2 regions of the Cupriavidus sp. NPDC089707 genome follow, and region 2 is predicted to be linked to the other one. Evidence: predicted binding sites of a transcription regulator. Region 2 holds the regulator's gene; the other holds the start of a gene.
The links. The regulator FliA, encoded in region 2, starts transcription of late flagellar genes. The targets are predictions, from matches to a motif close to CTAAAGTTTNNNNNNNNNNNGCCGNTA.

Region 1 (20,629 bases), on a different contig from region 2:
CTGGACTGTGCCGGCGGATGACACGGGCGACACAAAAGGGCTTCCCAAGCCGGAAAATCGCTGCTAGTATTGCGGGCTGTTCCAGTTCACAGGAACTTGTTGCCGAAGTAGCTCAGTCGGTAGAGCAGCTCATTCGTAATGAGAAGGTCGGGGGTTCGATTCCTCTCTTCGGCACCAAAAGAATTCGGGGCATCGCCCTCGCAAACCCGGACAGCGCCACGCTCTCCGGGTTTTTTGTTGCCTGCACCCACAAGCCGCGCGTCAGGCCAGCGCAAGCGGATCTTCTTCCGTCTCGGTAGGCTCCCATCCTCGCGGCGTCTCGCGCATGACGATATGGATCGTGCGCTCGGTTGCATTCATGGCCTTCACAAGGTTCTTCACCCGCTCGTTTCCGTCCGCATGCGCGGCATACAGGACACGCAGGACCAGATCAGCGGCCTTCGGAATACAGTCATTCTTCTCCCAGATGGCGACGGCCTGGTCCGTACGCCCGAGCGCCTGGCCCAGCGTTGCCTGCGACATCAGCATGGCTGCCTGAGGCAACGACGCGACAGCGCGGTCGCAACGCTCTTGCGGAGGAGGCATTCCAGGCAGCGCCTTTAGTGCCGACCGAAGGTACGAGGTAATTTCAGAAGGGGATCAACCGCACGGCCTGCCAGCCAGGGTGGTTCACAGCCATCAGGTCCAGCGCGAACGCCACGGCGCCCATGACACCGCTGCGGACGGGTCGGCCATGGACGTTCCAGCGAACGGAAATCAGACAGGACTACCGCCCCAACCGCCACGCCCACCAATACCGGAACGGGTGGTCGAAGTCGGGATAGAGCACCGGCTGGCTGAAGCAGCCAGCGTGCTTCATCAGGAGGTAGGCGACAAGCATGGTCGCCCAAAAAACAAACATGTCCACGATGCACGGCCACCCTTGTTTGCCAGGTGGCCGTTTTCATTATAGGGAGCGCTGCCGCTGCGGGGCCGATACCGCACCCCGCACTTACCCTAACCAGGCAAGGTGGATCAATACAGTTCCGGCACGAACATCTCTTGCGGTACCGGATGCCGCACGTAGTCCTCATGCCGCTCGCGGGCCGGCAGCACGATCGTGGGCGCGTCCACGTCCTGGTAGGGCACCAGGCTGAGCAGGTGGTGGATGCAGTTCAGCCGCGCGCGCTTCTTGTCGTCGGCCTGCACTACCCACCAGGGCGCCTCGGCGATGTGGGTGCGCTCGAGCATGATCTCCTTGGCTTTGGTGTAGTCCTCCCAGCGCCGCTGCGATTCCAGGTCCATCGGACTGAGCTTCCATTGCTTGAGCGGATCGTGGATGCGGCTGAGAAAGCGCAGGCGCTGTTCGTCGTGCGTGATCGAGAACCAGTACTTGACGACCTGGATTCCGGAGCGGACCAGCATCTTCTCGAACTCGGGCACTGAGCGGAAGAATTCTTCGTACTGGTCGTCGTTGCAGAAGCCCATCACGCGCTCGACGCCGGCGCGGTTGTACCAGCTGCGGTCGAACAGCACGATCTCGCCTGCCGCGGGCAGGTGCGCCGCGTAGCGCTGGAAGTACCACTGGGTGCGTTCGCGGTCGTTGGGCGCGGGCAGCGCGGCCACGCGACATACGCGCGGGTTCAGCCGCTGCGTGATGCGCTTGATCACGCCGCCCTTGCCGGCGGCGTCGCGCCCTTCGAACAGGATCACCAGCTTGTGGCCGGTGGCCGCGACCCAGCTCTGCAGCCGCACCAGCTCGCCCTGCAGGCGGAACAGTTCGCGAAAATAGCGGCGGCGGCTGTCCTGCTCGGCGTTGTCGGGCAGGTGTACCGGGTCGCCGAAGGCTTCGCTGGCTTCGCGGTCGTCCAGTTCCAGTTCGATTTCTTCGTCGTAGTAGTCGGCCACTTCGTTGTGGATACGCCGTACCAACTCTGCCTCGCCCGGTCTCATCTGCTCCCCCTGTCGGATACATCGCGGTCGCGCCGATGCTGGCACGCCAGTGTTGCAGCCGCGTGAACGCCTTCGCGCGCTATGCCGCCGGGTTGATGTTGTGGTTGTGGCGGAACAGGTTGCCCGGATCGTAGCGGCGCTTGACCTCGACCAGCCGTGCGAAGTTGGGACCGTAGGCAGCGCCGATGCGGTCGGTTTCTTCCTGCGTCAGGAAGTTGACGTAGACGCTGCCCAGCGCGAACGGCGCCGCGGCGCGGAATACTTCGCGGGCCCAGCCGATGCAGGCGTCGTCCTCGGCCGGCGTGTCCCAGCGCCCATGCAGGTTCATGATGAACTGCGCGTCGCGGTTGGCATAGGCGGTGGCGTCCGGCGCCACGCGATTGGTCTGGCCGCCCATCGCGCCGATGAACACCTCGCATTGCGGCGACGGCAGCTTGCCGATCTGCTCGACCAGCATCGCGATCAGGCCGTCGTCCAGTCCGGCGAAGTTGTGCGATTTCCAGTAGTTGCGGGCGCCTGGCGTCAGCAAGGGATCGAAGGCCTGTTGCCATGCCGCGAAGGGCATTGGTCCGACATGCTCGCCATAAGGCGTGCCGAGCTTGCGCAGCGGCTCGACCAGCGCGGGGCCATGCTCCGGCGGGCCGATATAGCAGATCGCCAGCGCCACGATCGGCTTGCCGTGCGCCTCCGGCGGCAGGAACGGCAGAGGCGGGGCCTGGCGCAACACCGCCCAGACCGTCAATTCATCCGGCATCGACTTGAACTGCTCGCGGAAGGCCGAAAGCACCGTGGGACCCTGCTCGAGCGGGTAGACGATCAGGCCGCCATAGACCTCGGGGCCGACCGGGTGCAGCCGGAACTCGAACATCGTGACCACGCCGAAGTTGCCGCCGCCGCCGCGCAGCGCCCAGAACAGGTCGGGATGCTCGTCGGCGCTCGCGCGGACCAGCCTGCCTTCGGCGGTGACCACGTGCGCCGAGACCAGGTTGTCGACGGTGGTGCCGAACTTGCGGCTGAGCCAGCCGAAGCCGCCGCCCAGGGTCAGCCCCGCGACGCCGGTGGTGGAGTTGATGCCCAGCGGCGTGGCCAGTCCGAAGGCCTGCGCCTCATGGTCGAAATCGCGCAGCGTGGCGCCGGGTTCGACCCAGGCACGCTGCGCCCGCGGATCGATGCGCACCGAACGCATCGCCGACAGGCCGAGCACCATGCCGTCGTCGCAGATCGCCAGCCCGCCGATGTTGTGCCCACCGCCACGTATCGCCAGCAGCACGCCGTGCTCGCGCGCAAAGTTGACCGCGACGATCACGTCTGCGACGCCGGCGGCCTGCACGATCCCTTGCGGCCGGCGGTCGATCATCGCGTTCCAGATGCGGCGAGCTTCATCGTAGGCCGCGTCGGCGGGCTGCAGCAGGCGCCCGCGCAATTGCGCCTTCAGTGATTCGACATGTTCTTGCGATAACTGGCCCATGATTTGTCTCCCGATGCGGGTTGGAACCATCGGACGACGCGCGGCTGCCGGGGCGGAGGAAGATGGCCACGAGGACCGATGACTCCACCATTTAAGGCAGGCCCCCGCCGAATGTAAAACGCGGCGTGCAGCGCGCCCCGCCCAAGTGAAGCAACGCGATCATGGCCCCGCGCCCGCCTATCATGGAAGCACTGCCGGTACAGTGCTAACTTGCGCCGACCGGCTGCGCAATGGACACAACCAGCCTCCCTCCCCTGTTCCTGTGCGGCGATGTGATGACCGGGCGCGGCATCGACCAGATCCTGGAGCATCCCAGCCAGCCGCTGCTGCATGAATCGTATGTGCATTCGGCGCTCGACTATGTGCGCCTGGCCGAGCGCAAGGCGGGCCCGATCGCGCGCCCGGTGGCGCCGGCGTATCCATGGGGCGACGCGCTCGCGGAACTCGATCGTCGCGGCGCATGGCCGCGCATTGCCAACCTGGAAACAGCGATCACCACCAGCGACGACGCATGGCCCGGCAAGGCCGTCCATTACCGCATGCATCCAGGCAATGTCGATTGCCTGCAGGCGGCGGCCGTCGACTGCGTGGCGCTGGCCAACAACCATGTGCTCGACTGGGGACGCGCGGGCCTGACCGATACGCTGGCAGCGCTCGATGCCGCGCATATCGCGCATGCCGGTGCCGGACCCGACGAGGACAGCGCGATGCGCCCGGCCTGGCTGCAGCGGCCGGGCGGCGGCCACGCCGGCCGCGTTGCGGTGTTTGCCTTCGCCATGCATAATTGCGGCACGCCAGCGGCATGGCGCGCCACCGCCGGCCACTCCGGCGTGAACCTGCTGGATGACTGGTCCGCCGCCTCGTGCGACCGCATCGCCGCGCGGATCGCCAAGGACAGGCGTGCCGGCGACCTTGTGGTGGCATCCATCCACTGGGGCGCCAACTGGGGCTATCACATCGATCCGGCGCAACGCGCCTTCGCGCACGGGCTGGTGGAACGGGCTGGCGTGGATATCGTGCATGGACATTCCTCGCACCATCCGCTCGGCATCGAGCTGCATGCGGGCAAGCCCATCCTCTACGGCTGCGGCGACTTCATCAACGACTACGAGGGCATCGGCGGCTACGACGACTACCGGCCGGACCTGGCGCTGATGGCCTTCGTCAGCTTCGATGCGGCAGGCAACGCAGACCTGCGATTGGTGCCGCTGCGGCGCAGCCATTTCCGGCTGGAATATGCGGGCGAAGTCGACATCGCATGGCTGCTGGCGATGTTTGCGTACGAAGGCCGCGCGCTCGGCACGCGAGTCGAGCGCAGCGGGCTGCACGAACTGCGCCTGTCGGCGGCATGAGGCCGCGCCATTGGGCCGACGCCATGAAAAAGCCCGCCTGCACGGCGGGCTCTTGCGGCACGCTAAGCTGCGGTGCTGCGCTAGTGGCGGTGGATCATATGGTCGAACCACGTGCGCACCGACTGCTCCTGCTGCTGCAGCAGCGTCGGGTTCTTCTCGCGCATGACCCAGATAACAAAGGCGGCGCAGGCGACCAGGGCGATCAGCGCCAGTGCTGTGATCAGTACGGCAGTCATAGCAACCTCCTGTGAAAGACTGGTTGCACCTTCAGTGTAGGTCGGATCGCCGCGATGCACATGGGGGCAAAAGCAGGAAGGCCAGCCGCTTTGGCTGGCCTTCCGGTATCTCAAGTGCCACGTGAGTCGGTTCCGTGTAACGCTTCCACAGTTTGCTGGTCCGCTTCTGCATTCACTGCCCGAGACTAGCTCTCTCGCCCATCCTGCGGCACCCCAGGACATACCTGCAGGATAGTACAAATTCGGGAGCGGAGAAGGCTCCCGCCAAGGTCCCGCTCAGGTCCCGCTCAGGTCCCGCTCAGGTCCCGCTCACGTCACCGCAATGCGGTCGTCGACCAGGCGGATCTGGCCACCTGGCTTGTCTTCCATCACCTTGAGCACGCGGCTGCCCACCTGCAGCGTGACGCCGCCATGGATGCGCCGTGCCGCGTCAATGACGGCATCGGCCGCGGGCTGCATCTGCTGGCCAAGCTCGGTCAGTCGGCTTTCCAGCTCGAACAGGTCACGCGAGAGCTTGAACAGCGTGGCACGCGCCTTTTCGCGCAAGTCGCCGACGACCTTCTCCGGATGCTTGGCAAAGAACGCGACCAGCTGCTTGACCTTGTTCTGCTCTTCCAGCAGCCGCAGGCGGTCAGCCTCGAGCGCGACGCGTTGCGCGTCGGCATAGGGGTTCAGTCCGACCTGCACGCTGGTGGCACTGCCGGCGAGACTGCCGAGCACCGCGGCGCGCACCGCCAGCATGGCGCGCGTGCGCCCGCCACTGATGCTGCCCTGCACGCCGGGGCCGCCGACCGCGATGCGCTCGCCCGCGGCAACATCGCTCTGGCGGATGCCGCTGTCGACGTTCACCTCGGTGCCGGCCTCGACCACGGCATTCTCGATAAAGCGCGCCTTGACGGCGCCTTTGCAGCGCACGCTGGCGCGGCTGATGCCGCCGTCGGCACGGCCGGTCTCGGTCTTGCCGATGATGCCGCCCTTGACCACGACATTGCCGCCGGCCTCGATGTCGGCGGCTTCGATGGTGCCCTCGACCAGCACGTCGCCGCTGACGCGCACCGACATGCCGGTACGGATATCGCCCGCCACGCGCAGCGTGCCGTCAAAGGCAACGTTGCCGGAATGCAGGTCGACTGCCTCCACCTGAACCACCGGGCTGACGGCGATGCCATGCACGCCGGCCACCGGCGCGCCGGCGATCACGGCAACCAGCAGGTCGGGGTCGTCGGGATCGGCGGCGGCGCCGGTGAGGCCCTCGGCAAAGGGCGCATCGTCGACAGGATCGGCGGGCACCGGCTTGCCGAACACGTCCCTGCCATCGTTGCCGGCCACCGCCGGGATGCGGCGCATCAGCGGCATGCCGGGGCTGACCAGCAGCAGGTTGCCAAGGTCGCGCAGGTCGACGCGCGACTCTTCTTCATCGGCCTGCACCGGCTTGCGCGGCTGCAGCAGGTTGAGGAAGCGCGCCGCCTCGCCCTGGCGCGGCGCTACGCCGGCGGCGATGGTGCGCAGTTCGCAGCGGCCTTCGGCCAGCGCGGCGTCGAGCGCCAGCGCCTGGATCGGCGCGACCACGCCGCGCTCCGCGACGGCGCGGCGGATATCGTCCTCCGTGACCGGGCGGCCGCCTTCGGCGGGCAGCAGCGTGAGCCGTACGGCCAGGCAGTCTTCCGTGATATCGAGCTCGAACGCGCCATCGACCAGGACACCGATGGCGGCGTCGATCTCATGCTCGGCGCGCTGGCACTGCTGCAGGAACTGCGCGACAGCGCGGGCGTCCAGCCTGGCGCCGGCCCAGCCGTGGCTGTCCAGGCACTGCTTCAGGCTGGCGTGATCCGGCGCCAGCCTGCCTGGCTCCGGTGTGTAGCGCGCATGCACCTGCTCGCCTGGCTCGGTCAGCTCCAGGCGCAAACCCGACTCGTGCATCATGAGTCCCCTGACATTGGTTGCGGAGCTGCATGGCGATCGGCCACGGCGGCCTGTCCGCGCTGGCGGACAGCGCGTGCCCGGACGGCTGGCGCTCCACTTGTTATCGATCCATGACCATCGGCAGCGAGGCGGCAAAACTTGAGCGAACAACGATCCCGGCCGAGGTGGGGTGGGCAGGAACATGGCCGGCGGGGCATCGCCGGACTTTTCGGTAAACTGTCGGCATTCCCGCGGCGCGCCGCGTCCCGCAGCCTGTGCAGTCCCCATGTCAAATACCCACGAAATCCGCCCCGGCCAGTCCATCGAACTGCTCAAGGAACTCCATATCCTGACGCGCGACGGCAAGATGAACCAGGACAGCCGGCGCAAGCTCAAACAGGTCTACCACCTTTTCCAGTTCATCGAGCCGCTGCTGCAGCAGGTCAAGGATGAGCGCGGCCGCGTCTCGCTGGCCGACCATGGCGCCGGCAAGTCATACCTCGGTTTCATCCTGTATGACCTGTTCTTCAAGGCATTGAAGGACGATTCCCACCTCTACGGCATCGAGACGCGCGAGGAACTGGTGAAGACCTCGCAGGGGCTGGCAGCGCGGCTGGGCTTTCCCGGGATGTCGTTCCTGAACCTGTCGGTGGCCGACTCGATCACCTCGCCGCAACTGCCGCCGACCATCGACGTGGTCACCGCGCTGCATGCGTGCAATACCGCCACCGACGACGCCATCCGCTTCGCGCTGGCCAAGCATGCGCAGCACATCGTGCTGGTGCCCTGCTGCCAGGCCGAAGTGGCTAGCGTGCTGCGCAAGAACAAGGGCAAGCTGCTGGCCGGCAACCCGCTGACCGAGATCTGGCGCCACCCGTTGCATACGCGTGAATTCGGCAGCCAGGTGACCAATGTGCTGCGCTGCCTGCAGCTGGAAGCGCATGGCTATCAGGTCAGCGTGACCGAGCTGGTGGGCTGGGAACATTCGATGAAGAACGAGCTGATCATCGCCCAGTACAAGGACCTGCCGCGCCGGCGTCCGGCGGAGCGGCTGCAGAACGTGCTGGAAACGCTGGGGCTGGAAGAGATGAACGAACGCTTCTTCACCGACCCGCTATCGGCCACGCCGGCCACGCCAGCCACGCGGGCCGAGCCGGCGTAACTCAGTCTTTCGCGGGCGGGTTCTTGCCGGCGACTTTGCCTTCGGCTTCGGTTTTATCTTCGTCCTCGCCCGCCATCCAGCGGCGCCAGCCTGCATGCCCCAGGCGGCGCATGGTTGCCTGGTTGCGCTCGTAGATATCCGCCGCATCCGGAAAGGCCGCCGCAGCGCGCGCGATGCTGTCCTCGCGCAGCAAGTGCAGGATCGGATACGGTGCGCGGTTGGTGTAGTTCTCGATATCGTCCGGCCCGCTATCGGCGAACTGGTATTGCGGATGAAAGCTGGCGATCTGCAGTGTGCCTTCCAGGCCAAGGCTACCAAGCAGGCGGTCGGCGAAGTACAGCAGGTCGTTGTAGTCGAGGAAATCGGCCACCGCGTCGGGCAGAATCAGCAGCGTGGTGTCGATCTCTGCCGGATCCGCCTCATCGAGCAGGCGGAGCTCGCGCTCGAGTTCATCCAGCACATCCGGCGCTAAGGTCGCCGTGCTGACCACGTAACGCACCTGCTCCTTCACATAGACGCTCTTGGCAAAGGGGCACAGGTTGAGCCCGATCACGGCGCGTTCAAGCCAGTGGCGGGTGGCGGCAATAACCGCATCTGCGGCGTCTGCGGAAGTGACAGCGGGAGACATGATGGCAATACCGGGGAAACCGTCATTCTAGCGCTGCCGCAGGATCTATAATCCGCGGCGGAAGCAACCCCTGCCCTCGCCCGACCGCCAATGTCCCTCGCCAATCCTTCCCCTTCGCTTTCCAACCGCCCCGACGTCGCCATCATCGGCGGCGGCCCGGCCGGGCTGATGGCGGCCGAGGTACTGGCGGCGCAGGGCGTGAGCGTGGCGGTCTATGACGCGATGCCGTCGGTCGGGCGCAAGTTCCTGATGGCTGGCAAGGGCGGCATGAACCTCACACATGCGGAGCCGGAACCCGCCTTCCTCGGCCGTTATGGCACCCGTGCCGCGGAGATCGCGCCGATGCTTGCGGATTTCGGCCCGCAGGCGCTGCGCGAGTGGGTCCACGGGCTCGGCATCGACACTTTCGTCGGCAGCTCCGGCCGCGTCTTCCCGACCGACATGAAGGCCGCGCCGATGCTGCGCGCATGGCTGCACCGGCTGCGCGAAGCCGGCGTGCAGTTCCATATGCGCCATCGCTGGCTGGGCTGGCTGGACCTGGACGAGGGCGCACCGCACCTGCTGCGCTTCGCCACGCCGCATGGCGACGTGTCGGTGGCCGCGCGTGCCGTGGTGCTGGCGCTCGGCGGCGCAAGCTGGGCGCGGCTGGGATCGGATGGCGCGTGGGTGCCGCGGCTGGCTGACCGTGGCGTCGATATCGCGCCGCTGCGCCCAGCCAATTGCGGCTTCGATGTGGCATGGAGCGAATCGTTTGCCGACCGTTTCGCCGGCACGCCGGTCAAACCGGCGGCGATCGCATTGACCGATCGCGACGGCAACGCGCACTACCGCCAGGGCGAATTCGTCATCAGCGCCACCGGCATCGAAGGCAGCCTCGTCTATGCGCTGTCGGCACCGATCCGCGACCGGATCGAAGCCGACAGCAGCGCGGTCATCCACCTCGACCTGCTGCCCGCGCACACCGCCGAACAGGTCGGCAACGCCGTGAACCATCCGCGCGGCTCGCGTTCGCTGTCCAGCCACCTGCAAAGCCGGCTCGGCATTACCGGCGTCAAGGCCGGGCTGCTGCGCGAATGCCTGACGAAAGATGCGATGCAGGATCCCGGCACGCTGGCCGTGTCGCTCAAGGCGCTGCCGCTGCGCCTGCTGCGGCCACGCCCGATCGACGAGGTCATCAGCAGCGCCGGCGGCGTGCGTTTCGAGGCGATGGATGAGCGATTGATGCTACGCGCGCTGCCAGGCGTATTCTGCGCGGGCGAAATGCTGGACTGGGAAGCGCCCACCGGCGGCTACCTGCTGACGGCGTGCTTCGCCAGCGGGCGCACCGCGGCGCTGGGCGCCGCGGCACATCTTCAGCAACCCCTGCGGCAAAACTAGGCCTGCTTGCCGCCGGCGATGCTGAGCGCCACCGCTTCGGCCACTTCGATGCCGTCGATGGCGGCCGAGTAGATGCCGCCGGCATAGCCCGCGCCCTCGCCCGCCGGGTACAGGCCCTTGACGTTGATACTCTGGTAGTCGTCGTTGTTGCGGCAGATGCGCAGCGGCGACGAGGTGCGCGTCTCCACGCCGGTCAGCACCGCGTCATGCAGCGCGAAGCCCGGCAGCTTCTTGTCGATCTCCGGAATGCCTTCGCGGATCGCCTCGATCACGTAGTCGGGCAACGACGTGCTCAGGTCCGTCGGCGTCACGCCGGGCTTGTACGAAGGCTCGACCGAGCCCAGCGACGTCGACGCACGGCCGGCGATAAAGTCACCCACCAGCTGGCCCGGCGCGTTGTAGTTGCTGCCGCCCAGCTCGAACGCCCGTTCTTCCCACTTGCGCTGGAACTCGATGCCAGCCAGCGGGCCGCCCGGATAGTCCTCCGGCGTAATGCCGACCACGATGCCGGCGTTGGCATTGCGCTCGGCGCGCTTGTACTGGCTCATGCCGTTGGTCACCACGCGGCCCGGCTCCGACGCCGCCGCCACCACCGTGCCGCCGGGACACATGCAGAAGCTGTACACGGAGCGCCCGTTGCTGCAGTGGTGCACCACCTTGTAATCGGCCGCGCCCAGCAGCTTGTTGCCGGCGAACTTGCCGAAGCGGCTGCGGTTGATCAGGCCCTGCGGATGCTCGATGCGGAAGCCCAGCGAAAACGGCTTGGCCTCCATGAACACGCCGCGGTCGTGCAGCATCTGGAAGGTATCGCGCGCGCTGTGTCCGACCGCCATGATGACGTGGTCGGCTTCCAGGTACTCGCCATTCGACAGCCTCAGGCCGCGCACTTGGCCGCCGTCGATGTCGATATCGTCGACGCGCGTTTCGAAGCGGATCTCGCCGCCCAGCTCGATGATCTCCGCGCGCATCTTCTCGACCATGCTGACCAGCCGAAAGGTGCCGATATGGGGGCGCGCCTTGTACAGGATGTCTTCCGGCGCACCGGCGCGCACGAACTCGTTCAGCACCTTGCGCCCATAGTGCTTCGGGTCCTTGATCTGGCTGTACAGCTTGCCGTCCGAGAACGTGCCCGCGCCGCCTTCGCCGAACTGCACGTTCGACTCCGGGTTGAGCACGCTCTTGCGCCACAGGCCGAACGTGTCCTTGGTGCGCTCGCGCACTTCCTTGCCGCGCTCCAGGACAATCGGGCGGAAGCCCGACTGCGCCAGGATCAGGCCGGCCAGCAGGCCGCATGGGCCCATGCCTATCACCACCGGACGCAGCGCGGGGCCGCCCTGCGGCGCGCGCGCGACGAAGCGGTACTCCATGTCGGGCGTCTCGCTCCAGTTGGGCTTGCCGGCCATGCGCTTGCGCGCCGCGGCTTCGTCGCTGACTTCGATATCGATGATGTAGGTCAGCTTGATATCGGAGCGCTTGCGCGCATCGTGCGCGCGGCGGAATACGGTATAGCCGATCAGGCCGTCCCCCTTGACGCCGATCTGCGCGGCGCTGGCACGCACGGCGGCATCCAGGTCGCTTTCGGTATGGTCGAGCGGGAGTTTGACTTCACTTAGACGTAGCATGGGGAACCCGGGAACTGCGGCCGGGGGGTTGGGCACACCAATGTGCCAGGCCGGCCGGAGCGCAATTTTATAGTTTTTCGGGCGCCGGGTCGGCAATCGGTTGCGGCTGGTGCCGCCATGGCGACGGCATGCGGCGTCTGCGCCACCCTGCCAGCGCCCCCAGGCGCGCGAGCATGCCAGGCGGCATGGCGATGGTAAAGGCGGCATCGCCGTGCGCCGCGACCTGCAGCCAGCCGCGTTCCGGTAGGGTCAGCGACTCCCCCTCGCGCAGGCGCCAGCGCGGGACGTGCCAGCTTTCGGCCAGCCATTGCGGCGGGCCGCTGACCTCGATCCGGCCGGCACCGGCGTGCAGTACCGTGCCCGCCGGCACGCGCAGAAGCAGGCATTGGCCGGCGGACAGGCGCGTGGCGGACGCCGGCAAGACGCCCTCTGAAGGGTCGATCGATACGCTTGGCATGGCTTGGCTCCGGTAACAGATTCAGGCCTCCAGACTATCGGCCGGCCTCCGCACGCGGCAGGCACACCCCCGCGCAACCCCTACCGGAACAGCGAGCCAAAACCGAGGCTGTTACGATACAGACACCCCGCATCTGTATCTGTACCCCAATGGCCATCCGCGCCACCATGCCGCCCATGGAATCCACCCCGCTCTACCGCCAGGTTGCCGGCCACTACCGCCGCGCCATCGAATCCGGCACGCTGACCGCCGGCGACCGCATGCCCTCCGTGCGCGCGCTGATGGGACTGCATGGTGTCAGCCTGTCCACGGCGCTGCAGGCCTGCCGCCAGCTGGAGAGCGACGGCCTGCTCGAAGCCCGCCCGCGCGCCGGCTATTTTGTCGCGGCACCGGTGCGCGCGCCGCTGGCACCGCTGACCGAACCCGATGCCGCCCTGCCCGATCCCGCGCAGTACGTCGGCATCCACCAGCGCATTTCGGGGCTGCTGGCGCGCAGCCAGCACCAGCATGTCCATACCAACCTGGGCGGCGCCTACTGTGCGCCCGCGCTGTATCCCGCCGATGCGCTGCGCAGCGCCGCGGCGCGCGCCCTGCGCCGGCATCCGCTGCTGTTCGGCGAGGCGGTCGAACCGGAAGGCCATGCGCCGCTGCGCGGCGCCATCGCGCGCCAGGCGCTGCACGCACGGATGCAGCTGGCGCCGGAGGAGATCGTCATCACGCACGGCTGCACCGAGGCGCTCAACCTGGCGTTGCGCGCGGTGGCCGGCCCTGGCGACGTGATCGCGGTGGAATCGCCCACTTACTATGGCCTGCTGCAGATCCTCGAAAGCCTCGGCATGCGCGCCCTGGAAATCCCGTGCAGCCCGCAGACCGGGATGTCGCTCGAGGCGCTCGAGCTGGCGGCGCAGCACTACGACAATATCCGCGCGGTGGCGGTGGTGCCCAACCTGCAGAACCCGCTCGGCTGCATCATGCCGGACGCGCACAAGGCGCGGCTGGTGCAGTGGTGCGAGTCGCGCGGCATCGCGCTGATCGAGGACGACTGCTTCTCCGCCACCGCCGACGGCGATACCCAGCCGGCGGCGGCCAAGGCCTGGGATGGCAGCGGCAACGTGATCCACTGCGCCTCGCTGCACAAGGTGCTGGCGCCGGGCATGCGGCTCGGCTGGATCGCTGCCGGCAAATGGCAGCCGCGCGTGGAAATGCTCAAGTTCGGGCTGTCGCGGCCCAACGAGATGCTGTCGCAGATGGCGGCGGCGGATTTCCTCGCCAGCGGCGCGCATGAACGGCACCTGCGCCGGCTACGCACGCGGCTGCAGTTGCAGCGCGAATGGTTCGCCCAGGCGGTGGCGGCCAGTTTTCCGGCCGGCACGCGGCTGGGCTCGCCGCGCGGCGGCATGCACCTGTGGGTAGAGATGCCCGCGCCGGTATCGTCCGAGGCGGTCTTCGACCAGGCGCTGCAGGCCGGCATCCGCGTCATGCCCGGGGTGATGTTCTCCAACGCCGGGCGTTTCGACCATTGCCTGCGCATCAACTGCGGCACGCCACGCTCGACGCAGATCGAGCGCGCACTGGCCACGCTGGCCGGCGTGGTGCACCGCCTGGCTGGCTAGCCACGCGCGGGGGGCGCGCGCATTTTTGCAACACGCGCGCGACCGCCTGGCCGGACTGACCTGCTTTTTGCGACCGGTTTGCCCCATTTGCCGCCGCCTCGCCTATCCTAGTGCGCTGGCGCGGCGGCCGTGGCCTCGGCTGGTCCCCGGAAACACTGCCAGGCCCCGCCACCAGACGGGAACAAGAACAAAGGAGAGTGGCCTTGAGCAGTCCATCCGCGGCATCGCGCAACCGCCCTGCCGGCACCGAGCCGGGGAACAGCTTCGACGATTACCAGACGCTGTTCCAACTCGCCCCCGTGTCGCTGTGGCTGGAAGACTTCAGCGACGTGCGGGTCCATTTCGAACAGCTGCGCCGCGATGGGGTCACCGACCTGCGCGCCTACCTGCGCGCCAATCCGCACCAGGTGGCGCAATGCTCGTCGCTGATCCGCGTGATCGACGTCAACCAGCGCACGCTAGACCTGTTCCGGGCGGCCGACCTCGATGACCTCATCGCCAACCTCGAGACGGTCTTCCGCGACGACATGTTCGACCAGCACGTGGAAGAACTCGGCCAACTCTGGGACGGCGGCAACCGCTTTGCCAGCCAGACCGTCAACTACACGCTGAACGGCGAACGCCTCGATATCCGGCTCGAAGCCACGGTGATGCCCGGCCATGAAGGCAGCTGGGAGCGCGTGCTGCTGTCGGTCGAGGACATCACCGCGCGCGTGCGCACCGAACGCGAGCTGCGCCGCAGCGAGCAATACGCCGTGGGCCTGTTCGAACACTCGCCGGTGTCGCTGTGGGTGGAAAATTTCAGCGCGGTCAAGGTGCTGCTCGACGAAGTGCGCGCGGCCGGCATCACCGACTTCCGCACCTTCCTCAACGTGCATCCGGACTTCGTCTCGCGCTGCATGCAGGAAATCCGCGTGCTCGACGTCAACCGGCAGACGCTGCTGATGTTCGGCGCCGAGTCCAAGCAGATCCTGCTGTCGCGCCTCGGCGACGTGTTCCGCGACGACATGCGCATCCACTTTGCCGAGCAGCTGATCGACCTCTGGCACGAGAAGCTGTGGCAGCAGCGCGAAGTCATCAACTACGCGCTCGACGGCCGCCAGGTCGACGTCTTCATGCAGTGGTCGGTCTTCCCCGGCTGCGAGGCCGACTGGGACCAGGTGCTGGTGTCGCTGACCGACATCACCGCGCGCAAGAAGGCCGAGGCCTATGTCGAGTTCCTGGGCAAGCACGACGTGCTGACCAAGCTCTACAACCGCGCCTACTATGAGGACGAACTGGCGCGGCTGGGCCGCAAGGGCCCGTGGCCGGTCAGCGTGGTGGCGGTGGACCTGAACGGGCTGAAGGTCGTCAACGACCAGTTCGGCCACGGCGACGGCGACGGCCTGCTGCGCCGCACCGGCGAGGTGCTGAAGAAAGCGGTGGGCGAGCAGGCCTGCGTGGCGCGTATCGGCGGCGACGAATTCATGCTGCTGCTACCCGGCCGCGACGAGCGCGGCGCCGCCACGGTGGTCGAGCAGATCGAAAAGGTAGTGGAGCTGAACAACACCTTCTATCCCGGCGTGCGCCTGAGTTTCTCCATCGGCCACGCCACCTGCGTGCAGGGCGCGCGCCTGACCGACGCGGTCAAGGTGGCGGACAGCCGCATGTACGAAGCCAAGCGCGCGCATTACGAGGCGCTGGGCAACGAGCGCCGCCGCGGCGGCAATTGAAGCGCGGGCGGCACGCGCCTCAGCCCGGCGCGCACTCTCCGCGCATCAGCGCCCATTCCTCGCACTGCTTGCCTGAGGGAAAGGTGCAGATGCCGGTCTGGCCGGCGGGCGTCGACACGATCGACAGCTTGCCGCCGCGCTGGGCGCAGTTGACCGAAGCCGGATTGGGCATGCCGACCGTGGGCGCCGGGCTGGCCGGTGGCGCTGCGCCCTGGCCTCTCGGCGTGGTTGCGCAGGCAGCGGCGCCAAGGCTGGCGGCGACCAGCCACAGTGCGGATCGGACACGCATTGGGATCTCCATCAGGTCAGTCCCCACAGCAAAAGAGCCGGCTTGCGCCGGCTCTCTTGTGGTTACAGGTACGCGATCAGGGCCACGCCCGCCACGATCAGCCCGAACTTGGCCACGTAGTACAGCTGGCGGTTCCACGCCTTGAAGCGACGGCGATATTGCCCGCCCAGCCAGACAAAGCGGAACAGCTTGTTGATCATGCCGGTCTGGTCGTGCTCGTCGTTGGGCGAGCTGGCCGCGGTCATGACCTTGCGGCCCATCCAGTGGTTGAACTTCATGGCCCAGCCATAGCGCATCGGGCGCTCGATATCGCAGAACAGGATCAGTCGATTGGTCTCGCTGCGGTTCTCGGCCCAGTGCAGGTAGGTTTCATCGAACACCACGCCCTCGCCGTCGCGCCAGCTGTGGCGCTCGCCGTCGACCTCGATAAAGCAGCGGTCATCGTTGGGCGTGGACAAACCCAGGTGATAGCGCAGCGAGCCGGCGAACGGGTCGCGGTGCGGATTGAGCTTGCCGCCCGGCGGCAGCTCGGCGAACATCGCTGCCTTCACGCTGGGCAACTCGCGCAGCAGCGCCACGGTCCTGGGGCACAGCGTCTCGGCCGACGGGTGCTGGGCCTCGTACCACTTCAGGTAGAAACGCTTCCAGCCGTACTTGAAGAATGAATTGAAGCCGGCGTCGTCGTTCTTGTCCGCGGCCTTGATCTTGCGCATCGCGCCCAGCGCCAGCCCTTCGTCGCGGATCTCCGGCCACGCGGCGCGCAGCTTTTCCAGGTCGGGGAAATTATCGACCGGGATGTACGGCGTGCGCGGCACGCCAGAGAACGCATACATGAAGCAGTTGATCGGCGCCACCAGCGCCGAATGGTCCAGCAACTGGCGCCAGATCTTCAGCCTTACCTTGCCGCGGAAGTGCACATACAGGATGGCACCGAGGTAGCCCGCGACGATTATCCACTTGATCACCCGAAATCCTCCTGGTTAGCCGCCCTGGCGCGCACGATGACGGGCGCAGCGGGCCGGCCGGGCGAAAACCGGCATTTTAGCGAAATGGGCGACGCACCGCAGCTAGTGGCGGCTGCGGCACATCGCAACGAATGGCTATCAGGACTCGCGACCGGGTCCGCCGCGCGACTGGCGCGCAATGCGATCGATCAGTGCCTGGGCATCTTCGGGCATGCCCTGCAGCGTCAACAAGCGCGCGTTGAGCACCAGGTTTTCCAGCACCAGCTTGGCGGTCGAGGCCCACATCGTGGCCAGCAGCGCTTCCATCGGCATGCCGGACGCTTCCATCCGCTCGGAGCGCTCGGCGATCAGCCGGCACGCCAGCTGGCGCAGCGCGCGGTCATCGAATGGCAGGTCGGCGTAGTCGATTGGGTCTTCCTTCTCGACCTCGGCCATCAGTTGCAGCAGGGTGTCTTCTTTCATGGGCAGACTCCTGGCAAAGCATGAACCAAACGGGCACCGCGACGGCGGTTATGCTATACGCGGCTATACGCGAAATTCTCCCGCCATGTCGGCGTCGGTGCGCGCCTCCAGGCGGCCCGACCGACAGGCGGCGACGAACTGCTCATAGTCGCGCTCGACCTGGTCGGCATAGCCATTGGCATAGCCTACCATCGCATCGGCCATCCGGTCGCTCCGTCCCAGGTAACCGCTGACCTCGGCGGCCAGCCCGCTGCCCTTGGCATGCGCCCGCGCCAGCACCCAGCCGCACAGCGCGGCGTAGCGGCCGAAGATTTCGGCATCCATCAGCTCGAGCTGGGGCGACAGCTTCATGTCGCGCAACTGCCGCATGTAGAAGTGCCTCCCGAACGGCCCCTTGGTCCAGCCCAGGAACAGGTCGCTGGCCGCCTGCATCAGGCGCTGGCCCTCGACCACGCGGCGCCCCTCATGCGCGGCCGCCGGCCCCTTGAAGAAGCGCGCCACCACCGAGCGCGTGGCTTCCTTGACCTGCAGGAACAGCGGCTTGTCGTGCTGGTCGATCATCAGCAGGATCATGCAGCGCGTGCCCACACTGCCGACCCCGACCACCTTGAAGGCCTGGTCGTGGCGCGTGAAATGCCCCAGCAGCCGGCGCCGGTCGGGCGCCAGCGTCGACAGGTAGTCCTTGAACGACTGTTCCAGCGTCTGTTCGGGATCGGCCACGGTCAGCCAGTCGTCGCCCGGATCGAGCAGCGTCTGCTTGCCGCGCACATGGAAGACGGCGGGCGGCGCATCCAGGATCCGCCAGCGGCCTTCGACGCGTTCGGCCAGCTTGGGCAGCAGCGCATCGTGGGTGCGGTCGGCCGCGCGCTCGATGCCGCGGCGGATGCGCTTCTGCACATTGGGCGAGGCCTCCTCTTCCAGCAGCCGCTCGAACGTGATGCGGTCGTACCAGGTGTCGAGCATGCCCATCTCGGCGTAGCCCTGCATCCGGTCGCGGTAGCTGCGTACCGCCTGGCGCACCAGGTCGTCGGCGGTGTCGGCGGGATGGCGCAAATGGCGCGCGGCCACCACGAAGCTGGCGCACAGCCGCTTCAGGTCCCATTCCCACGGACCGGGGCTGGTTTCGTCGAAATCGTTGAGGTCAAACAGCAGCGCGCGTTCGGGCGTGGCATAGCCGCCGAAGTTGGCCACGTGGGCGTCTCCGCAGACCTGCATGGTCAGGCCCGTGTCGGGCGTGCCGGCGAGATCGTGCGCCTGGATGATCGCAGTGCCGCGGTAGAAGGCGAAGGGCGATTCCAGCATGCGGCCGTAGCGCAGCGGCACCAGCCGGGGCACGCGCCCCTCGCTGCTGATCTCGAGCAGCTTGACGGGATCGCGATCCAGATTGCCTAGCGCCTCGTGCGCGCCGCGAGGTAACTGTTGCCGGATGGACTTGCCGCGATCGAGGCGGGCCTCGACGACATCCTCGGGGGCCGGGCCGCTTTCCGCGCCGCCACTTGTTTCCGCGTCTTGCCGTATCGCCACGATGCCTCCCTGCCGGCGCGCCGGCGGTTTTGCCATAGGTGCAGCTTCTGTGGCACAAGCTAGTGCAGCACGCCGCGGCTTGTCAATCGACCGGCCGCGTCGGCAAGCGTGGCGCTATGCTCAGAGCGCCGGCGGCTGGCGGCGGAAGCCGACGCCGAAGCGGTTCCAGGCATTGATCATCGAAATCAGCAAGGTCAGGTCGGCAATTTCCTTTTCCGAGAACTGTTCGCGCACCGCGTTGTAGTCGGCGTCGGGCGCCTGGCTTTGCGGCAGCAGCGTCAGCGCCTCGGTCCAGGCCAGCGCGGCACGCTCGCGCGCAGTGAACCAGCTCACTTCGCGCCATGCCGGCAGCAGGCTCAGGCGGCGATCGCTCTCGCCATGCTTGCGGGCGTCCGTCACATGCATGTCGAGGCAGAAGGCGCAGCCGTTGATCTGCGAGGCACGGATCTTCACCAGTTCCTTCAGGCTGTTTTCCAGCCCGCAGCGGGCCAGATAGATCTCCACGCTGACCATTGCCTTGTAGGCATCCGGGGCCACGTCTTGCCAGTTCATGCGTTCTTCCATGTCGATTCTCCAGGGATCCGGTTGAGAAATTGGCGGGCGCTGGCCCGTTGGACTCAAAGATAGGCCTTGCGATTGGCTCCGTACACCGCCAATTTGCGGCAAAATCGGTAGACCAATTTCAGGGCCACAACCATGGAGTTCCATCTCGCGCTGGACCACGCCGGCGACCTTACCGCGCAGATCGTTCACCAGATCCGCGCCGGCATCCAGGCCGGGCGCCTGGATGCCGGCGCGCGCATGCCGCCCACAAGGCTGCTCGGCACGCAACTGGGCGTCGCGCGCAAAACCGTGACCACGGCCTATGAACGGCTGGTTGCCGAAGGCTGGTTGCACGCCCGCGTGGGGGACGGCACTTATGTCGCCGAGGGGCTGGCGCGCAAGCCGGTTCGCATCGCCGCCGCGCCGGTACTGCCGCCGGCGGTGCAGCGCTGGATGGCGGTGGAGACGCCCTTCCTCGGGCCGGCAGGCGGTGCGCGCTATGCGTTCCAGCCGGGCCAGGCCGACACCACGCGCTTCCCGCATGAAGCCTGGTCGCGCTGCGTGCGCGCGGCACTGGCAGCGGAACGGCAGCGCCCGCCCGGGCCCGCGGATCCATGTGGCGAGATGCCGCTGCGACAGGCCATTGCCACCCATATCGCCTTCACCCGCGGCGTGCAGAGCGCTCCCACGGATATCCTGGTCACTGCAGGCGCGCAGCAGGGTATCGACCTGGCCGCCCGGCTGCTGCTGGGGCCGGGCGCCGTGGTGGCCATGGAGGATCCCGGCTACCCGATGGCGCGCGCGCTGTTCCAGGGACTGGGCGCGCGTGTGGTGCCGGTGCCGGTTGACGGCGAAGGACTGGTGGTGGAGGCACTGCCCGGCGAGGCGACGCTGGTCTTCGTCACGCCGTCGCACCAGTCGCCGCTGGGCGTGCCGATGAGCCTGGCGCGGCGGCAGGCACTGCTCGACTGGGCCGCGCGCCGCCACGCAGTGATCCTGGAGGACGACTACGACAGCGAGTTCCGCTATGGCGGGCAAGCGCTGGACGCGCTGCAGACGCTGGACCGCAACGGGCGCGTGGTGTACCTGGGCACGTTTTCCAAGACGCTGCTGGCCAACCTGCGCGGCGGCTACCTGGTGGTGCCGCCATGGCTGATGCCGGCGGCACGCAAGGTCAAGCACCTGATGGACTGGTACACCCCGACGCTGATCCAGCAAGCGCTGGCGCGATTCCTGTCGGAGGGACACCTGCTGCGCCATATCCGGCGTTCGCACGCGCGCCATGCGCAGCGGCGCGCGCGGCTGCTGGCGCGGCTGCACAGCGACCTGTCACCCTGGCTCGAAGCCCTGCCGGCAATCGCGGGCTTTCACCAGTCGGCGCGGCT
Region 2 (8,856 bases):
GAGCTCCTCAAGGCCGTGGCCAAGTCGCTGCTGGTTGGCGCGGTCGGGGCCTGGGTGCTGTGGCAGCGCCTGCCGGAAGCCATCGCGCTGATGAACGCGCCGGTGCAGGAAGCGCTGCTGCACATGGTCGACCTGGTGCTGTACTGCTGCCTGGTGGTCTCGCTGTCGCTGCTGGTGGTGGCGGCCATCGACGTGCCGTGGCAGTACTGGGAGTTCTTCAAGAAGCTGCGCATGACCAAGGAAGAGGTCAAGCAGGAATTCAAGGAGAGCGAGGGCGACCCGCATATCAAGAACCGCATCCGCCAGCAGCAGCGCGCCATGGCGCGCCGTCGCATGATGACCGAAGTGCCCAAGGCTGACGTGGTGGTGACCAACCCCACCCACTTCGCCGTGGCGCTGCGCTATGAAGAAGGCCGCATGGGCGCGCCGCGCGTGGTGGCCAAGGGCACCGGCGAAGTCGCCGCGCGCATCCGCGCGCTGGCCGCCGAGCACCGCGTGCCGCTGATGTCGGCGCCGCCGCTGGCGCGCGCGCTGCACCGCCACGTGGAGCTGGGCCACGAGATTCCCGCAGGACTCTATACCGCCGTGGCCGAAGTGCTGGCCTGGGTCTACCAACTGAAGCACTGGCACTACTCGCAGGGCCCGCAGCCGCAGGCGCCGTCGGACCTGCTGGTGCCTGATGAACTCGCTGTACCGGAAAGCCGCGCATGAACGCTCTGAGCTCGCTGTTGAACCTGCCTGGCCTGCGCTCGGCCGGCCAGATGAAGGCCTTCACGGGGCCGCTGCTGATCATCATGATCCTCGGGATGATGATCCTGCCGCTGCCGGCCTTTGTGCTGGACCTGCTGTTCACCTTCAATATCGCGCTGGCGATCATGGTGCTGCTGGTCAGCATGTACACGCAGAAGCCGCTGGACTTTGCCGCGTTCCCCGCGGTGCTGCTGTTTACCACGCTGCTGCGCCTGTCGCTGAACGTCGCTTCCACCCGCGTGGTGCTGCTCGAAGGCCATACCGGCCCCGACGCCGCCGGCAAGGTGGTGGAAGCGTTCGGCCACTTCCTGGTGGGCGGCAACTTCGCCGTCGGCATCGTGGTGTTCGCGATCCTGGTGGTGATCAACTTCATGGTCATCACCAAGGGCGCGGGCCGGATCGCCGAGGTGGGCGCGCGCTTCATGCTGGACTCGATGCCTGGCAAGCAGATGTCGATCGATGCCGACCTCAATGCAGGCCTGATCGACGAAGCCGCCGCCAAGAAGCGCCGTGCCGAGGTGGCGCAGGAATCCGACTTCTACGGCGCCATGGACGGTGCCAGCAAGTTCGTGCGCGGCGACGCCGTGGCGGGCCTGATCATCATGTTCATCAACCTCGCCGCCGGCATGGTGGTGGGCATGGTGCAGCACGACCTGGACTTCGGCACCGCCGTGCACAACTACACGCTGCTGACCATTGGCGACGGCCTGGTCGCGCAGATCCCGGCGCTGGTGATCTCCACCGCGGCCGGCGTGATCGTGTCGCGCGTGGCCAATGAGCAGGACGTTGGCGAACAGCTTACCGGGCAGCTGTTTTCCAACCCGCGCGTGCTGTACCTGACCGCCGGCATCATGGGCCTGATGGGCATTATCCCGGGCATGCCGCATTTCGCCTTCCTGCTGCTGTCCGGCGTGCTGGTCTGGATGGGCCGCTACCTGTCGCGCAAGGCGGCGACGCAGCAGCAGGTGAAGCAGCGCGAGGAACGGACGCCTGCAGTGGCGCAGGAATCGACCGAAGCCAGCTGGGACGACGTCGCGCTGGTCGACCCGCTGGGCATGGAAGTGGGCTATCGCCTGATCACGCTGGTCGACCGCGCGCAGGACGGCGAACTGCTCGGCCGCATCAAGAGCATCCGCAAGAAGGTGGCGCAGGAAATCGGCTTCCTGGTGCCGGTCGTGCATATCCGCGACAACCTGGAGCTGAAGCCCAACGCCTACCGCATCACGCTCAAGGGCGTCGAGATCGGCCGCGGCGAAGCCATGCCGGGGCAGTGGATGGCGATCAACCCCGGGCAGGTCAGCGGCACGCTGCCGGGGGCGGCCACGCGCGACCCCGCCTTCGGGCTGCCGGCGGTGTGGATCGATGCGGGCATCAAGGAGCAGGCGCAGTCCTACGGCTATACCGTGGTCGATGCCAGCACCGTGGTCGCCACGCACCTGAACCACCTGATCCACATGCACGCGGCCGAACTGCTCGGCCGCCAGGAAGTGCAGGCGCTGCTGGACCGCATCGCCAGGGATGCGCCCAAGCTGACCGAAGACCTGGTGCCCAAGACCATCTCGCTGACGGCGCTGCAGAAGATCCTGCAGAACCTGCTCGACGAAGGCGTGGCGATCCGCGACATGCGCACCATCCTCGACGTGGTGGCCGAGCACGCGCCCAAGATCAGCGACCCCAACGAACTGACCGCGATGGTGCGCGTGGCGATGGGCCGCGCCATCACGCAGCAGCTGTTCCCGAACAACGCCGACCTGCAGGTAATCGGCCTCGACGCCGGGCTGGAGCGGGTGCTGTCGCACGCGCTGACCAACGGCGGCGGCATCGAGCCGGGGCTGGCCGATGCGCTGCTGCAGCAGACCCAGGGCGCGGTCACGCGCCAGGAGCAGATGGGGCTGGACCCGGTGCTGCTGGTGCCGTCGCAGCTGCGCCCGCTGATGGCGCGCTTCCTGCGCCGCACGCTGCCGCAGCTGAGGGTGCTGTCGCACGCCGAAGTGCCTGACAACCGCAATATCCGCATCACGGCCATGATCGGCGCGTGAGGTGCAAGCAACAGAGCCCACGACAGAGATAACGATGAGCGTAGCCAAATTTGTCGCCGCCAACGGCCGTGAAGCCATGCGCCAGGTGCGTGAAGCCATGGGCCCCGATGCCGTGGTGCTGTCCAACCGCACCGTCGAAGGCGGCGTAGAGATCGTCGCCATGCGCGATGCCGATCTGGGCAGCGTGTCGGCCGGCGCGCAAACCTACGTGCCGCCCGCGCCGCCGACGGCCGTGCCGGAGGCGCCTGCCATCGGCGACCTGCGCGGCGAGCTGCAGTCGATGCGCGCGATGCTGGAGCGCCAGCTTGCCGGCATCGGCAATGCGCCCGCCGCGGCGGGCCACGGCGTTGCCGCCAGCGACCCGCTGCGCGAATCGCTGTTTGAATGGATGGTGGGCGCGGGTTTCTCCGGCCAGCTGGCGCGCACGCTGCTGGCGCGCCTGCCGCTGGGTTACGACCGTCCCGCCGCGATGACGTGGATTCGCAAGGAGCTGGCCAGCAAGGTGCCGGTGCTTGGCGACGAAGACCACCTGTTCGCGCAGGGCGGCGTGCTGGCGCTGATCGGGCCCACCGGCGTGGGCAAGACCACCACCACCGCCAAACTGGCGGCGCGCTTCGTGCTGCGCCACGGTGCCGACAAGATGGCGCTGCTGACCACCGACAGCTTCCGCATCGGCGCGCATGAGCAGCTGCGCATCTACGGCGACATCCTCGGCGTGCCGGTGCATGCGGTGAAAGACGCCGCCGACCTGCGCTTTGCGCTGGCGGCGATGAAGGACAAGCATCTGGTCATCATCGACACCGTCGGCATGAGCCAGCGCGACCGCAGCCTGTCGGAGCAGATCGCCATGCTGGCCGGCGTGCCCGCGCCGGTGCAGCGCGTGCTGCTGCTCAACGGCGCCAGCCACGGCGACACGCTCAATGAAGTCGTGCATGCCTACCGCCACGATGCCGCGCCCGATGACGGCGGCATCGACGGCTGCATCATCAGCAAGCTGGATGAGGCCACGCACCTGGGCTCCGTGCTCGATGTGGTGATCCGCCACCGCCTGCCGGTGTTCTACGCCTCCACCGGCCAGCGCGTGCCTGAGCACCTGGAACTGGCCAGCGGCACCGCGCTGGTCGAACGCGCTTTCCTGACGCCGCGCCGCGGCTCGGTCTTCGCCGATGCCGACGCCGCGCGCCGCCGCCAGACCGTCGCGGACGAGCAGGCCGGGAACGGTGGGAATGGCGGTAAGGGCGGCGCCGACGACGTCCTGCGCTCGCTGACCGACAGCGCCGATGCGCTGGGCCAGTGCGTCGCGGAACTCAATGGCGCGGGCCTTGGCTTCGACCTGGCGCGCTCGCTGTGGCAGCAGCGCACCGCGGGCGATACCGTGCTGCGCGCGATGGCACAGCAGGTACGCGAAGCCGTCTGCCGCGATGTCAACCGCGCCTGCGACCAGTACGTGCTGGCGCTGGCAGCCACGCTGCCGGTCAGCGTGCCCGGCCGCCGCACGCCGCAGCCGCTGCAGCACACGCTGTGGCTGGGCGATCGCGATGGCACGCCGCTGGCCGCCACCGTCACCGCCGCCGGCCGCGCCGGCCAGCCGCTGGGCGAGGCCGACGCTGAGGCCGCTAACCTGCGTGCCGCCATGAGCGCTGCGCGCAAGGTGGTCAACCTGGTCGACGCGATGCCGTCCGCCGCCACGCTGGCGCGCTGGCAGCAGGCGGGCGAACGCTGGATCGCGGGCGCGCGCAAGACCGTGCGCGTGGTCAGCGCAGGCGCCGCCTGGAAGCTCGACGCGCTCGCCGATACGCTGACCTTCCACGCCGTCGGCGACGCAGAGGTGCGCGATCGCGAGGCTGTGCGCTGGCTCGCCACTGCCGAAGTGCGCGTGCCCGACAGCCCCGCCCGCGGCAGGGGCGCCCCCGAAGGCGGCATCGATGCCTGCCTGGTGGTGGTGCGCCTGGTCGACCGCGCTAGCGGCGAACTGCTCGATACCCGCTACCTGCTGTGCGACCCCGCGCTGGCGCCGGACGCGGCACAGGTGGCGCACTGGGCGCCGTGGTCGGATACCGCCGAAACGCGCCTGCGCACGCTGCGCCATGCCGCCGACCATTTCGCGCAGGATGCCGAAGCCGGGCACGCCGCCAGTGCCGCACTCGCGGCGCTGCAGCTTGGCCTGTCCGTGCTGCGCCTCGAACACGCGCCGACCGCGACCGCCCCGGCCTTCCTGGCACGGCTGGCTGGCCGCACCGTGCGGGGTGGCACGGCGGTGCCGGGCACCGTGCTCAATGAAGGCATGGGCCGCATGCTGGCGCTGCTCGACGTATTGGAGAACTATCCCGGCCGCACGGCGGCGGCACCTGCCGCTGCCGTGGAGGTGGTCGATGCGATGCGGGCCGATGCGATGGGAGTCGATACCATGGGAGCCCTGCAGTGAGCACCCTTGCCATGGACCAGGCAGAGAGCCTGCGGCGCATGCTGGCGCCGCGTACCACGCGCCGTATCGCCGTGGTCGCCAGCGAACGCGGTGCCGGCGCCACCACCGTGGCGCTAGGCCTGTCGCACGCCCTGGCGATGCAGGGCGAGCGCGTGCTGCTGCTCGACGAGGACCCGGCCACGGCGCGCGCAACCCGGCTTGCCGGCGCGACCCCGGCCGGCACGCTCGCCGACGTGCAGGAAGGACGCCTGCCACTGGAAGCCGCGGCGGGCGCCGGCACCGGCGGCGCGGTATCGGTGCTGCCGGCTGGCCGCCAACGCGCGGGGCTTGAGGTGCCGGCTGCGGCGCTGTCGGCCTTCCGCAGCGTGCTGATCGATGCCACCGCCGATGCCGACGGCGCGCTGTCGCCCTTTGCCGGCGGCGCGCACAACGTGGTGATCGTGATGCGCCCGGAACTGGCGTCGATCACCGCCGCGTACGCCTGCATCAAGCGCCTGCACCACCTGTACGCCTGGCGCCGCTTCCACCTGGTGGTCAACATGGCCACCACCGAGGCCGCCGTGCACGCGATCCTGCGCAACCTGGCGCGTACCGCCAGCCAGTACCTGGGCGTGGAAGTGCTGTGCGCCGGCTGGCTGCCGGCCGATCCGCTGGTGGCGCGCGGCGTGCAGCTCGGCCGCTGCGTGGTGGAGGCCTTCCCGGCCGCCCCCGCGACCAGCGCGCTGCGCCGCACCGCCGGCAGCATCGGCGGGTGGCCGCTGCGCGCCGAGGCGCCAGCCCCCGCCGCAACGCCCGTGCCGGCATGAGCCCCGCCCGAGCCATGCCTTACCAACGAACCAGACCCTGAGCCAGCCGGCGCGCCGCGTGGCGCGCCCGTCCAGCAATCCAGCATTCACGAGAATTGCACCATGTACACGATCCAGGGAAAGCTCGACCAGGCCGATGTGGTCAAGGCGCACGCACAGCTGGTGCGTCGCATCGCCCTGCAGCTGGCCGCCAAGCTGCCTGCCAGCGTGCAGATCGACGACCTGATCCAGGCCGGCATGATCGGCCTGCTCGATGCCGCCAAGCGCTATGAAGACACCCACGGCGCGCGCTTCGAGACCTACGCCAGCCAGCGCATCCGCGGCGCCATGCTCGACGAGGTGCGCGCCAACGACTGGCAGTCGCGCAGCCTGCGCCAGTTCACGCGGCGCATCGAACGCACCCAGCGCTCGCTCGAGCAGAAGCTCGGACGCACGCCGCTCGATTCCGAGGTGGCCGAGGCAATGGAAATGCCGCTGGACGAATACCAGGTCCTGCTCAACGAGGTCTATGGCTGCCAGCTGCTCCATTACGAAGATTTCGAGCGCTCCGGCGAAGAGGATTTCCTCGACCGCCATCTTGGCGGCAGCGACGACGGCAATCCGCTGGCGGTGCTGATGGAGAGTGGCATGCGCCAGGCGCTGATCCGCGCCATCGACCGGCTGCCCGAGCGCGAGAAGCTGGTGCTGTCGCTGTGCTATGACCAGGAGCTGAACCTGCGGGAGATCGGGGCGGTGCTGAATGTGACCGAGTCGCGAGTGTGCCAGATCCGGGGGCAGGCGATTACGCGGTTGCGGAATCAGTTGCGTGGGTTGTTGTGATGGCTGGCTTGGCGCGCGGCGCCTGTCTCGCGCTTGTGGCGGTGTCTGCGTGTGCCTGGGCGGCGAATGAAGGTGGGACGCGGCATGCGTGGACCGGGTCGGTCAATGGGCCGGCGTTGCATGGGCGGGGGCAGCGGGCCGTATCGGCGCCTATTCAGCCAGCAGGGGTGTTACCTCAGTCCGAAGGGGTGATTACTACGGTGCGGTGGCGTTATCGCTTCGCGCAGACGCCGCCTTTAGAGCTGCAGGCATATCTCTGCAATGCGCAGCGGTGTGTGATGTTGCCTCAGGCCGAGGGGCAGACTTCAGCGTTCTCCGGGGATGATGCTACCAAGGGGTTTGTGTTTGCGTTCCGGGTGCCGGGGCAGGGGAGTCTGGTGCCGGTTTTGCAGGGGCGGAGTGCTGAGGTGGTGGTTGGATTTCGGTAGGGGGCTTTTTTTGTTTTGTTGTGCCTTGCGGCTGGGCATCTGGTGGAGATTTGATGCGCCCGGTTCCGCCCTATAGGGCGGGTAACCTTTTGTCCGAGCGACAAAAAGTCACTACTAGCAGTTCGGCCTATCATCGGGGTTACAAGTACGGTAAGTTATTGATTTAATTGAATTTACTGTGCATGGCTGTGCAACCGTGTTAAGCACGATCGATCCGCATCCTACGGTGCAGGGTTCCACGCGGCCCTGTCGGCCTACCTCCAGATCACGCTGCAATTCGGCGAGGTCAGCCTGGAATACTGGGACGTGCTGGCGTACCTGTACGAGTGCCGTTCGCACTGACGGTCTCGAATTTCGATTCCGAAAAAGCACATCCATTTTCGGATTAATCCTATAGACCGCAGTCACGGCGGAGTGAGTTAATGCCATCCGTAGCAGTGTCAGTGGGTTGACGCTGCTGCGGATGAGCTGGCTTTCCCCGCAGGCTCGTCCATTTCTCTGCTCCCCCAGGGCGTTCGTCCAGTGCGGCCTGGGTTTTTTTCCGCTTGCGCCAGGGGAAGCCGCATCACATTGGCCATCAGCAGGGGCCGGCGTACCGCATTCGCAGTTCAGATCAGCAACAGAATCAGAAGTCCAAGCTATGAACAGCAATTTCTATCGTCTCGTCTTCAGCCGTGCCAGGAACATGCTGGTCGCGGTGCAGGAATGTGCAGCAGGGTATGGCAAGGGCCGCCAAGGAGCCACGCGTGCGGTGCGCGCTACTGTACTGGACGCGGTATCGGTGGCCCGCTTTGCCCTGCCGGCGATCACGCTGGCGGTGTTGCTGCTGACCGGCCTGCCAGTGGTGAGCCTCGCGCAGGTGGTGGCCGATCCCAATGCCGGCGCCAACCGGCCGACCGTGGTGCAGACGGCCAACGGCATCCAGCAAGTGAACATCACCAGGCCATCCGCCGCCGGGGTGTCCACCAACGGCTACACGCAATTCGATGTACCGAAGGCGGGCGTGATCCTGAACAACTCGCCGGTCGTCACGAACACCCAGCAGGCGGGGTATGTGAACGGCAACCCGAACCTGCTGCCTGGCGGCTCGGCGCGGATCATCGTCAACCAGGTCAACAGTCCAACCGCGAGCCCGAGCCAGTTGCGCGGCTACATCGAGGTGGCAGGCCCCGGTGCCCAGGTCGTGGTGGCCAATCCAAATGGGTTGCTGGTGGATGGGCTTGGCTTCATCAATACCACCCGCGCGACCCTCACCACGGGATCACCGGTCTTCGGCGGCAGCGGCAGCCTCGACGCCTACCGCGTGACCGGTGGCCAGATCACCGTGCAGGGCGATGGCCTGAACGCGGTGAATGTGGATCAGGTGGACCTGATCGCGCGCGCCGTGCAGGCCAATGCCGCCATTTACGGCAACCGCCTCAGCGTGATTGCTGGCGCCAATCAGGTTGACTACAACACCCTGCAGGCCACGCCGATTGCGGGAACGGGCGCGGTGCCAGCGGTGGGCATCGACGTAAGCCAGCTGGGCGGGATGTATGCGAACAAGATCATTCTCGCCTCTAACGAGAACGGTGTCGGCGTGTCCTTGC

Region 1: ACIP1U_RS03300 (DUF342 domain-containing protein) is a predicted target of FliA. The motif match lies at 7,027-7,053, and genes of this name have one in related genera.

The regions. Positions count from the first base shown of each region.
Region 1 is NZ_JBIVHB010000001.1:669,892-690,520, reverse strand. It holds tRNA gene ACIP1U_RS03330 (tRNA-Thr) at 102-177, shown strand; gene ACIP1U_RS03325 (hypothetical protein) at 262-528, opposite strand; gene ppk2 (polyphosphate kinase 2) at 1,015-1,932, opposite strand; gene ACIP1U_RS03315 (FAD-binding oxidoreductase) at 2,012-3,400, opposite strand; gene ACIP1U_RS03310 (CapA family protein) at 3,631-4,752, shown strand; gene ACIP1U_RS03305 (hypothetical protein) at 4,833-4,988, opposite strand; gene ACIP1U_RS03300 (DUF342 domain-containing protein) at 5,298-6,911, opposite strand; gene ACIP1U_RS03295 (class I SAM-dependent methyltransferase) at 7,177-8,052, shown strand; gene ACIP1U_RS03290 (DUF1415 domain-containing protein) at 8,054-8,680, opposite strand; gene ACIP1U_RS03285 (TIGR03862 family flavoprotein) at 8,771-10,057, shown strand; gene ACIP1U_RS03280 (NAD(P)/FAD-dependent oxidoreductase) at 10,054-11,679, opposite strand; gene ACIP1U_RS03275 (hypothetical protein) at 11,747-12,136, opposite strand; gene ACIP1U_RS03270 (PLP-dependent aminotransferase family protein) at 12,313-13,749, shown strand; gene ACIP1U_RS03265 (diguanylate cyclase domain-containing protein) at 13,953-15,461, shown strand; gene ACIP1U_RS03260 (DUF333 domain-containing protein) at 15,481-15,750, opposite strand; gene lpxO (lipid A hydroxylase LpxO) at 15,813-16,715, opposite strand; gene ACIP1U_RS03250 (hypothetical protein) at 16,854-17,177, opposite strand; gene ACIP1U_RS03245 (DUF2252 domain-containing protein) at 17,241-18,737, opposite strand; gene ACIP1U_RS03240 (carboxymuconolactone decarboxylase family protein) at 18,822-19,265, opposite strand; gene ACIP1U_RS03235 (PLP-dependent aminotransferase family protein) at 19,398-20,629, shown strand, end outside.
Region 2 is NZ_JBIVHB010000039.1:221-9,076, reverse strand. It holds gene flhB (flagellar biosynthesis protein FlhB) at 1-711, shown strand, start outside; gene flhA (flagellar biosynthesis protein FlhA) at 708-2,789, shown strand; gene flhF (flagellar biosynthesis protein FlhF) at 2,824-5,214, shown strand; gene ACIP1U_RS31500 (MinD/ParA family protein) at 5,226-6,020, shown strand; gene ACIP1U_RS31495 (RNA polymerase sigma factor FliA) at 6,123-6,839, shown strand; gene ACIP1U_RS31490 (flagellar protein FlhE) at 6,839-7,267, shown strand; partial or broken gene ACIP1U_RS31485 (filamentous hemagglutinin N-terminal domain-containing protein) at 7,908-8,856, shown strand, end outside.